3 linked regions of the Prochlorococcus marinus str. MIT 9312 genome follow. The main gene of each other region encodes a partner of the protein of the gene in region 3 in a complex. Links are inferred from orthologs where the notes say so. Each region holds a gene or a part of one and is shown on either strand. Other genes may lie near its edges.

Region 1 (3,152 bases), 120 kb from region 3 along the record:
TAAAGCCTCCTTATCAAGAAAAACTATTTTAATGTAGTTTGTTGGCAATTCAGCAGCAATAGGATATTTATTCCAAGTTTTACCTTGATCTTTACTTACTATTAAAGTTCCATTACCCCCGCCAGCCCATATATCACCATTTGGATCCCATCCCATATCTAGATAATTGTATCCATTAAGAATTGGTATAATAGGCTTAGACCAATTTTCTAGGTCATTAGTATCTTCATTAAATCTAATTTCTGCCCCTCTAGAAAGCATCCATAAACTTCCTTCTGGATTAAAACCAATACTTTGAACTCTTTTGCTACTAGCTCTTTGATGAGCGATCCATGAATTACTATCATTTTCCAAAGTAGAAAAGAAATTACCCAGACTACTTACGCTGACATAATCTCCTTTATCAGTTCTTCTCAAATCTCTTACACCACCTGAACCAGATGCGTCAAGAACCTTTGCATTCCATGATTCACCACTATCTGATGTTTGATAGATAGCACCTGCAGTGGTAGCCAATTCCGCAACCCCATCATCAACAGTCGTTATTAGATATGGCTGGCCTGGCAATTTGTTACCTAGAGATAAACGAGTCCAATTTTTCCCCGCATCAAGTGTATGCATAACCAATGAGGGCTGGCCTATCAACCATCCCTCTTGACCTTTAAAATCAATATCTATAAGACGAAAGTTCTCTTCACTTGGTAAATCTAAATTCCTTTTCTCCCACGTTTCTCCCCCATCATTTGATTCCATAATAAGTCTATTAGAACCTACTAAAAATCCATTATTATTATCTATAAAATCAACATCTAGGGCATTTGCCTGATCCTGAAACTGAATTGTTTTCCAAGGGCTACTATCACTCATCTTCACTCCTGTAGATGAACAACTACTTAAAACGAAGCAAAGAAGTATAGATAAGAGAAGATTGGGAAAACTGGTAATAATTTTTTTCATTTATCTATATTAATGCAAAGAGTACAAAGAAAGGAAACATGCTGCGGCAAAAGCCAAACCTCCAAAAATTAATATATTTTTTTGGCCAGAAGGCAAGCTATTGAAACCAAATCCGTAAGTTAAATTTTCTTCAAAACCACTAGCCTTAGATTTAGGTCCTATATCTTTATAAAAATTCTTACCAGCTCTGCAAACGGGGCAAACGAATGTATTACCATCTAACTCTAAAAAGGGCGTATTTTTGGGTATATTTAATTTTTTATTACCTTCAGAGGGATCATAAATGTATCCACAACTTCTACATTCGAATCTATTTTGTTCTAAATTAATGTAAGGTTGTTCAATATTTACTCCTGAGGAGTTTGCAGAAAGTTTTTCTTTCTCAAAATTTTCAACTATTTTGTTTTCCTCAGAGGCTGGTTGAATGTTTTCACTCACGGTTTATTATTGTTCTTTAAGAACTTTAAAAGATTTTGCTTAATTAAGCGACTTTTATTCAAAATTAATTTTTAAGATGTTTTTATTAACTGGCTATGAATATTTTTTAGGTTTCCTATTAATAGCAGCTGCTGTCCCAATATTAGCTTTAGTTACTAATCTCATTGTTGCCCCTAAAGGAAGAACTGGGGAAAGAAAACTAACATATGAATCCGGAATGGAGCCTATAGGAGGAGCATGGATTCAATTTAATATTCGTTATTACATGTTCGCCTTAGTTTTCGTTATATTTGATGTAGAGACAGTATTCCTCTATCCTTGGGCTGTTGCCTTTAATAGATTAGGCTTATTAGCATTTATTGAGGCACTGATTTTCATTGCAATACTCGTTATCGCTTTGGCTTACGCATGGAGAAAAGGTGCTTTAGAATGGAGTTAAAAAATTGAACCCACAATTATCCCCAAAAGCTATAAGGGAAATCAGAGAAGGAACTTGCAATCCCCTTGGTGCACCACAAGTAACTACAGATTTAAGTGAAAATATAATCCTAACAAGCTTAGATGATCTTCATAATTGGGCTAGATTAAGTAGTCTTTGGCCTCTTCTATACGGAACAGCTTGTTGTTTTATTGAATTTGCTGCACTAATTGGTTCTAGATTTGATTTTGACAGGTTTGGATTAGTACCGAGAAGCTCTCCAAGACAAGCAGATCTATTAATAGTCGCAGGGACAGTAACGATGAAAATGGCTCCAGCCCTAGTAAGACTTTATGAGCAGATGCCTGAGCCAAAATATGTTATTGCAATGGGTGCTTGTACAATCACAGGTGGAATGTTTAGCGCAGATTCTACTACTGCTGTCAGAGGCGTTGATAAATTAATACCAGTCGATTTATATCTTCCAGGATGTCCACCAAGACCAGAAGCAATTTTTGATGCTGTAATAAAATTAAGAAAAAAAGTAGGTAATGAATCAATTTTAGAGCGGGAAAAAACAGAGCAAACCCACAGGTACATAACATATAAACACGAAATGAATCTTGTTTTCTCTCAAAATACTGGTGAATATTTAAACAAAACTTCAACGAATGTTTTTCCTTCCTCCAAAAAAGAAAAAATAACTGAATTACCTGAAAACAGGGAACAAACCGAAATTATTAATAGTGAAGAAGAGTAATGGAAAAAGACGGTTTAGCTAAATCCACAGATACTTCAATAGAAAAAGAAGGATTCATGAGTCAAAATTTATCTAAAGTTGGCATTCCAAACCAACCGTTAGATTATGATCATGCGGGAATAGAAAACATTTCTGTTGAACCTAGCAAATTATATGAAGCTGTATCTGCTTTAACAAACTACGGTTTTAACTATCTCCAATGTCAAGGTGGCTATGATGAGGGGCCTGGTAAAAATCTTGTTAGTTTCTATCATTTCATTACTGTTGATGATCTACATAAAATCGAAAAGATTCAAGAAGTTAGATTAAAAGTCTTCTTAAAAAGAGATTCGGATTTATCAATTCCCAGTTTGTATAAAATTTTTAAAGGAAGTGATTGGCAAGAAAGAGAAACATATGACATGTTTGGAATAAATTTTATAGATCATCCAAATCCCAAAAGACTCCTAATGCCTGAAGACTGGAGAGGATGGCCATTGAGAAAAGACTATATTCAACCAGACTTCTATGAACTTCAAGATGCTTATTAGTTTAATTTCTTTAATTTGCGGTACATGAAAATAACCGCTCTTGCTAGTC
Region 2 (3,150 bases), 120 kb from region 3 along the record:
ATTATTTCAATATAGATTTTCAGGAGGTAGTGGCCTAGAGGGTCATAGTTTTGGGAATCTATTTTTGTCAGCTTTAACAACAATTACAGGTAGTTTAGAAAAAGCAGTACAAGCCTCTAGTAAGGTTTTAGCTGTACAAGGTCAAGTTTTACCTGCTACAAATATTGATGTAATGTTATGGGCTGAATTAGAGGATGGTCAAAAAATTTTTGGTGAAAGCAATATCAGTAAATCTAAAAAATTAATTTCAAAGATTGGATACTTGCCAGAAAATCCTTCTGCTCTCCCAAGTGCTCTGGAATCTATAAAAGAAGCTGACTTAATTGTTCTTGGCCCTGGTAGTCTATACACTTCCTTATTGCCAAACTTATTGGTACCCGAGATAGTAGATGCTTTATTGCAAAATAATGCTCCCAAAATTTATATAAGTAATTTGATGACTCAGCCTGGCGAAACAGATGGACTTAATGTTTATCAACATATCAAATCAATAGAAAAACAATTATCAAATTTTGGAGTTAATACTAGAATTTTTAATGCGATTCTATCTCAGGCTCTATTTGAAAAGTCTCCTCTAGTAGACTATTACGCAAGTAGGGGAGCAGAACCTGTCCAATGTAATAAAGAAAAATTATTATCTGAGGGTTATTATGTTTTGCAGGCACCATTGTATTCAAGAAGAATCACTCCCACTCTTAGACATGATCCTAGGAGACTAGCAAGAGCGGTTATTTTCATGTACCGCAAATTAAAGAAATTAAACTAATAAGCATCTTGAAGTTCATAGAAGTCTGGTTGAATATAGTCTTTTCTCAATGGCCATCCTCTCCAGTCTTCAGGCATTAGGAGTCTTTTGGGATTTGGATGATCTATAAAATTTATTCCAAACATGTCATATGTTTCTCTTTCTTGCCAATCACTTCCTTTAAAAATTTTATACAAACTGGGAATTGATAAATCCGAATCTCTTTTTAAGAAGACTTTTAATCTAACTTCTTGAATCTTTTCGATTTTATGTAGATCATCAACAGTAATGAAATGATAGAAACTAACAAGATTTTTACCAGGCCCCTCATCATAGCCACCTTGACATTGGAGATAGTTAAAACCGTAGTTTGTTAAAGCAGATACAGCTTCATATAATTTGCTAGGTTCAACAGAAATGTTTTCTATTCCCGCATGATCATAATCTAACGGTTGGTTTGGAATGCCAACTTTAGATAAATTTTGACTCATGAATCCTTCTTTTTCTATTGAAGTATCTGTGGATTTAGCTAAACCGTCTTTTTCCATTACTCTTCTTCACTATTAATAATTTCGGTTTGTTCCCTGTTTTCAGGTAATTCAGTTATTTTTTCTTTTTTGGAGGAAGGAAAAACATTCGTTGAAGTTTTGTTTAAATATTCACCAGTATTTTGAGAGAAAACAAGATTCATTTCGTGTTTATATGTTATGTACCTGTGGGTTTGCTCTGTTTTTTCCCGCTCTAAAATTGATTCATTACCTACTTTTTTTCTTAATTTTATTACAGCATCAAAAATTGCTTCTGGTCTTGGTGGACATCCTGGAAGATATAAATCGACTGGTATTAATTTATCAACGCCTCTGACAGCAGTAGTAGAATCTGCGCTAAACATTCCACCTGTGATTGTACAAGCACCCATTGCAATAACATATTTTGGCTCAGGCATCTGCTCATAAAGTCTTACTAGGGCTGGAGCCATTTTCATCGTTACTGTCCCTGCGACTATTAATAGATCTGCTTGTCTTGGAGAGCTTCTCGGTACTAATCCAAACCTGTCAAAATCAAATCTAGAACCAATTAGTGCAGCAAATTCAATAAAACAACAAGCTGTTCCGTATAGAAGAGGCCAAAGACTACTTAATCTAGCCCAATTATGAAGATCATCTAAGCTTGTTAGGATTATATTTTCACTTAAATCTGTAGTTACTTGTGGTGCACCAAGGGGATTGCAAGTTCCTTCTCTGATTTCCCTTATAGCTTTTGGGGATAATTGTGGGTTCAATTTTTTAACTCCATTCTAAAGCACCTTTTCTCCATGCGTAAGCCAAAGCGATAACGAGTATTGCAATGAAAATCAGTGCCTCAATAAATGCTAATAAGCCTAATCTATTAAAGGCAACAGCCCAAGGATAGAGGAATACTGTCTCTACATCAAATATAACGAAAACTAAGGCGAACATGTAATAACGAATATTAAATTGAATCCATGCTCCTCCTATAGGCTCCATTCCGGATTCATATGTTAGTTTTCTTTCCCCAGTTCTTCCTTTAGGGGCAACAATGAGATTAGTAACTAAAGCTAATATTGGGACAGCAGCTGCTATTAATAGGAAACCTAAAAAATATTCATAGCCAGTTAATAAAAACATCTTAAAAATTAATTTTGAATAAAAGTCGCTTAATTAAGCAAAATCTTTTAAAGTTCTTAAAGAACAATAATAAACCGTGAGTGAAAACATTCAACCAGCCTCTGAGGAAAACAAAATAGTTGAAAATTTTGAGAAAGAAAAACTTTCTGCAAACTCCTCAGGAGTAAATATTGAACAACCTTACATTAATTTAGAACAAAATAGATTCGAATGTAGAAGTTGTGGATACATTTATGATCCCTCTGAAGGTAATAAAAAATTAAATATACCCAAAAATACGCCCTTTTTAGAGTTAGATGGTAATACATTCGTTTGCCCCGTTTGCAGAGCTGGTAAGAATTTTTATAAAGATATAGGACCTAAATCTAAGGCTAGTGGTTTTGAAGAAAATTTAACTTACGGATTTGGTTTCAATAGCTTGCCTTCTGGCCAAAAAAATATATTAATTTTTGGAGGTTTGGCTTTTGCCGCAGCATGTTTCCTTTCTTTGTACTCTTTGCATTAATATAGATAAATGAAAAAAATTATTACCAGTTTTCCCAATCTTCTCTTATCTATACTTCTTTGCTTCGTTTTAAGTAGTTGTTCATCTACAGGAGTGAAGATGAGTGATAGTAGCCCTTGGAAAACAATTCAGTTTCAGGATCAGGCAAATGCCCTAGATGTTGATTTTATAGATAATAATAATGGATTTTTAGTAGGTTCTAATAGACTTATTATGGAATCAAATGATGGGGGAGAAACGTGGGAGAAAAG
Region 3 (3,120 bases):
TATTGGCTTTTTTGTCAGGTTTTTTAATCTTTGATCATTCTTAAAAGAACTTTTAACTAACCTATCCTCTAGGGAATGAAAACTAATAATAGAAATAATTCCGCCTGGCAATAGCCAATCAGGGACAATTTGCAAAAATTTTTCTAATACTTCAATTTCTTTATTAACGGCAATTCTTAGTGCTTGGAATGTTCTAGTTGCTGGGTGTATTTTTTTATATCTTTGTTTTGGTGGGAAGCAGCCTGCAATAGAATAAGCTAACTCTTTTGTCCCAGAATATTTCCCATTTACCTTTAAATCCATTTTTATTTTCCTAGCAATCTTTCTTGATAATCTCTCATCTCCATATTTATAAATTAAGTTAGCTAGATCTTTTTCTTGTAAAGTCTCAATTAATTTCTCTGCATCAACCTCAAGAAAAGGATTCATGCGCATATCAAGTGGACCATCTTTTTGGAAACTAAATCCTCTTTTAGGGTCATCAATTTGGTTACTATTTACTCCAAGATCTGCAATTACAAAAGAAACTTTTTCTTTTGGTTCAAAATCCGCAAAATTTGCAGCCCTTATGTCAATCCTATTTTTAAATTCATCAAGCTTTTTTGATGCTGATTTTCTTGCGAATGGATCTTGATCAAGTCCAATTATATGTAAATCCGAATATTTTCTCAGTAAATGATAAGAGTGCCCGCCTCCGCCTAAAGTTGCGTCTATTCCTTTAAGTTGGTTGTTATGTATTAATGGGTAATGCTCTAATGAGGCTAAAATTTCATCTGTCATCACTGATTTATGATTGAAAAAAGATGAATCAGATAGGTCAGTTTGCATAACTTTCGACTAAGATTTATTTAGAAGTTAAATTTCGAATGGCCCAGCTAGAGACTAGAACAGAACCAATGGTGGTCAATTTTGGCCCTCACCATCCCTCAATGCATGGGGTTTTAAGGTTAGTTGTAACTCTTGATGGTGAGAATGTCATTGATTGTGAGCCGGTAATTGGATATTTGCATAGAGGAATGGAAAAGATAGCTGAAAATAGGACAAATGTTATGTATGTCCCTTATGTAAGCAGAATGGATTATGCCGCAGGAATGTTTTATGAAGCTATTGTAGTAAATGCTCCTGAAAGATTAGCTAATATTCCAGTTCCTAAAAGAGCTAGTTATATCAGAGTTCTTATGTTGGAACTTAATCGTATTGCTAATCATCTTTTATGGCTTGGTCCCTTTTTAGCAGACGTAGGAGCTCAAACTCCATTTTTCTATATCTTTAGAGAAAGAGAAATGATTTATGATCTTTGGGAAGCTGCTACTGGACAAAGGCTCATAAATAATAATTTCTTTAGGATAGGTGGTGTAGCATGTGATCTTCCATACGGATGGTTAGAAAAATGTATAGACTTTTGCGATTGGTTCGGTCCTAAGATAGATGAATACGAAAAATTAATCACAAATAATCCAATCTTTAGAAAAAGAATTGAAGGTCTGGGAACAATAGAAAGAGATCAGGCAATTAATTGGTCTTTGTCTGGCCCAATGCTGAGAGCCTCTGGAGTTTCCTGGGATTTAAGGAAAGTAGATAGTTATGAATGTTATGATGATTTTGATTGGCAGATTGCTTCAGAAAAAGAAGGAGATTGTTATGCGAGATATCGAGTAAGAGTTGAAGAGATGAGACAATCATTAAGCATCATTCGCCAAGCTTGTAAAATGATTCCAGGAGGTCCAACAGAAAATTTAGAAGCTCAAAGAATGGCGACTGAAGATAAGAAGAGTGAAATATTTGGTATTGATTATCAATATGTAGCTAAGAAGGTTGCTCCAACTTTTAAAATTCCTAATGGAGAATTGTATACAAGATTAGAGTCTGGGAAAGGAGAAATAGGTGTATTTATTCAAGGAAATAATGAAGTTACCCCATGGAGATTTAAAATCAGAGCAGCTGATTTAAATAATCTGCAAATATTGCCTCATATTCTTAAAGGTGCCAAAATCGCCGATATTATGGCAATTCTTGGTTCCATAGATGTCATTATGGGATCCGTCGATAGATAAGTTTTTTAAATGAAACCCTCTGATTGGTTAATATTGCAGAAGAAAGTACGATTTGGTGATTGTGATTCTGCAGGTGTAATTCATTTTCATAACTTATTAAAATGGTCACACGAAGCTTGGGAAGAGAGTATTGAAATTTATGGGATTCCTTATCAAGATATTTTTCCAGATTTTTCTATACGTAAAAGTCAAATTATTTTTCCCATAGTAAATTGCGAAGCGAACTACCTTGCGCCCATTAAAATTGGAGATTTATTAAAAGTAAAAATTTACCCTCATAAAATTAATCCTCATTTGTTCCGAGTAAATAGCTTTTTTATGAAAAATGGAAATAAAGTAGCAGAAGGAAAAATAATACATTGTTCTTTAGATGTTGATTCAAGAAATAAAATAGAACTTCCCGATCAGCTAGAAAGATGGATAGAGGCTTCAAATATAAGTACAAATTTAAAAGAGTGCTAATTTTTATTTATTATTTTTTAAATTGATAGTTTATTTTTTCTGTACTTGTATTTTTGTTTTTAATAATCCACTTTTCTGGTTTTTCATGTTTAGGCCAACTTTGAGAAAAGTTTTTTAATAAATTTAATGAATTTTCAATATTTTTATGATTTGTAAGTTCTCTAAATTCAACAATTATACTAATTTTATTTCCCCATAATTTGTCGGGTACTTTTGAAATATTGAATTTATTAATTGGGATATTTTCTTTCATAATGAAATCATTTAATCGAGATTCAATTACTTCTGGGAAAACGATTTCTCCTCCTGAATTAAAAGCGTTATCAATTCTTCCAATAAACTTTAAATATAAAGAATTATTGATTTGATTAATTTCACCTAAATCACCAGTTTGCCACCACCCATTTTTATTTTTGAAATTTTCAGTTTTTGAAGATTCTATTATTTCGATTCCAATTCTGGCTGATTTTATCTCGATTAATCCTTGTTTGTTAATTCTTATTTTTGTATCAGGTAGTATTTCTCCAACGTTTTCAAAACCCATTAAGAATTCTTTTGGTTTTAAACTCGTAACCATTGCTGCTGTTTCAGTTGAGCCGTAACA

Evidence for each region.
Region 1: the proteins of PMT9312_RS00880 (region 3) and PMT9312_RS01500 are in contact, whole or in part, in a cryo-EM structure (PDB 6ZJN), measured with the Thermus thermophilus proteins. The link is inferred for Prochlorococcus marinus str. MIT 9312 from one-to-one orthologs. Residues at the interface, in WP_223903221.1 of Thermus thermophilus: Met26, Thr27, Asn29, Gly31, Pro32, His34; in WP_096411116.1 of Thermus thermophilus: Glu45, Ser46, Asn48, Pro50, Ala51, Gly52, Glu53.
Region 2: the proteins of PMT9312_RS00880 (region 3) and PMT9312_RS01495 are in contact, whole or in part, in a cryo-EM structure (PDB 6KHJ), measured with the Thermosynechococcus vestitus proteins. The link is inferred for Prochlorococcus marinus str. MIT 9312 from one-to-one orthologs. Residues at the interface, in WP_011057128.1 of Thermosynechococcus vestitus: Pro17, His18, His19, Pro20, Ser21, Met22, Val25, Arg27, Met29, Thr31, Ile38, Asp39, Cys40, Glu41, Pro42, Val43, Ile44, Gly45, Tyr46, Leu47, His48, Arg49, Gly50, Met51, Lys53, Ile54, Asn57, Arg58, Pro65, Tyr66; in WP_011056552.1 of Thermosynechococcus vestitus: Leu46, Met47, Tyr48, Thr50, Ala51, Cys52, Phe54, Ile55, Glu56, Ala58, Ala59, Ile61, Gly62, Ser63, Arg64, Phe65, Asn76, Pro78, Thr89, Thr91, Lys93, Met94, Ala97, Leu101, Met123, Phe124, Ser126, Asp127, Ser128, Tyr129.

What each region holds. Positions count from the first base shown.
Region 1 is NC_007577.1:282,911-286,062, reverse strand. Bases 161-3,152 are described here. They hold PMT9312_RS01500 (NAD(P)H-quinone oxidoreductase subunit 3), read left to right. Parts: upstream 161-1,471; coding sequence 1,472-1,834; downstream 1,835-3,152. Other genes in these bases: PMT9312_RS01485 (gluconeogenesis factor YvcK family protein), read right to left, coding at 3,100-3,152; PMT9312_RS01490 (NAD(P)H-quinone oxidoreductase subunit J), read left to right, coding at 2,573-3,103; PMT9312_RS01495 (NADH dehydrogenase subunit K), read left to right, coding at 1,839-2,573; PMT9312_RS01505 (rubredoxin), read right to left, coding at 967-1,395; PMT9312_RS01510 (photosynthesis system II assembly factor Ycf48), read right to left, coding at 161-957. In the rest of the region: more of PMT9312_RS01510, read right to left, coding at 1-160. UniProt on the Escherichia coli protein: NDH-1 shuttles electrons from NADH, via FMN and iron-sulfur (Fe-S) centers, to quinones in the respiratory chain. The immediate electron acceptor for the enzyme in this species is believed to be ubiquinone.
Region 2 is NC_007577.1:282,198-285,347, forward strand. The notes cover bases 161-3,150. They hold PMT9312_RS01495 (NADH dehydrogenase subunit K), read right to left. Parts: upstream 2,028-3,150; coding sequence 1,293-2,027; downstream 161-1,292. Other genes in these bases: PMT9312_RS01485 (gluconeogenesis factor YvcK family protein), read left to right, coding at 161-766; PMT9312_RS01490 (NAD(P)H-quinone oxidoreductase subunit J), read right to left, coding at 763-1,293; PMT9312_RS01500 (NAD(P)H-quinone oxidoreductase subunit 3), read right to left, coding at 2,032-2,394; PMT9312_RS01505 (rubredoxin), read left to right, coding at 2,471-2,899; PMT9312_RS01510 (photosynthesis system II assembly factor Ycf48), read left to right, coding at 2,909-3,150. In the rest of the region: more of PMT9312_RS01485, read left to right, coding at 1-160. UniProt on the Escherichia coli protein: NDH-1 shuttles electrons from NADH, via FMN and iron-sulfur (Fe-S) centers, to quinones in the respiratory chain. The immediate electron acceptor for the enzyme in this species is ubiquinone.
Region 3 is NC_007577.1:165,686-168,805, forward strand. Bases 1-2,960 are described here. They hold PMT9312_RS00880 (NAD(P)H-quinone oxidoreductase subunit H), read left to right. Parts: upstream 1-866; coding sequence 867-2,054; downstream 2,055-2,960. Other genes in these bases: rsmH (16S rRNA (cytosine(1402)-N(4))-methyltransferase RsmH), read right to left, coding at 1-828; PMT9312_RS00885 (acyl-CoA thioesterase), read left to right, coding at 2,064-2,516; PMT9312_RS00890 (AMP-binding protein), read right to left, coding at 2,527-2,960. In the rest of the region: more of PMT9312_RS00890, read right to left, coding at 2,961-3,120.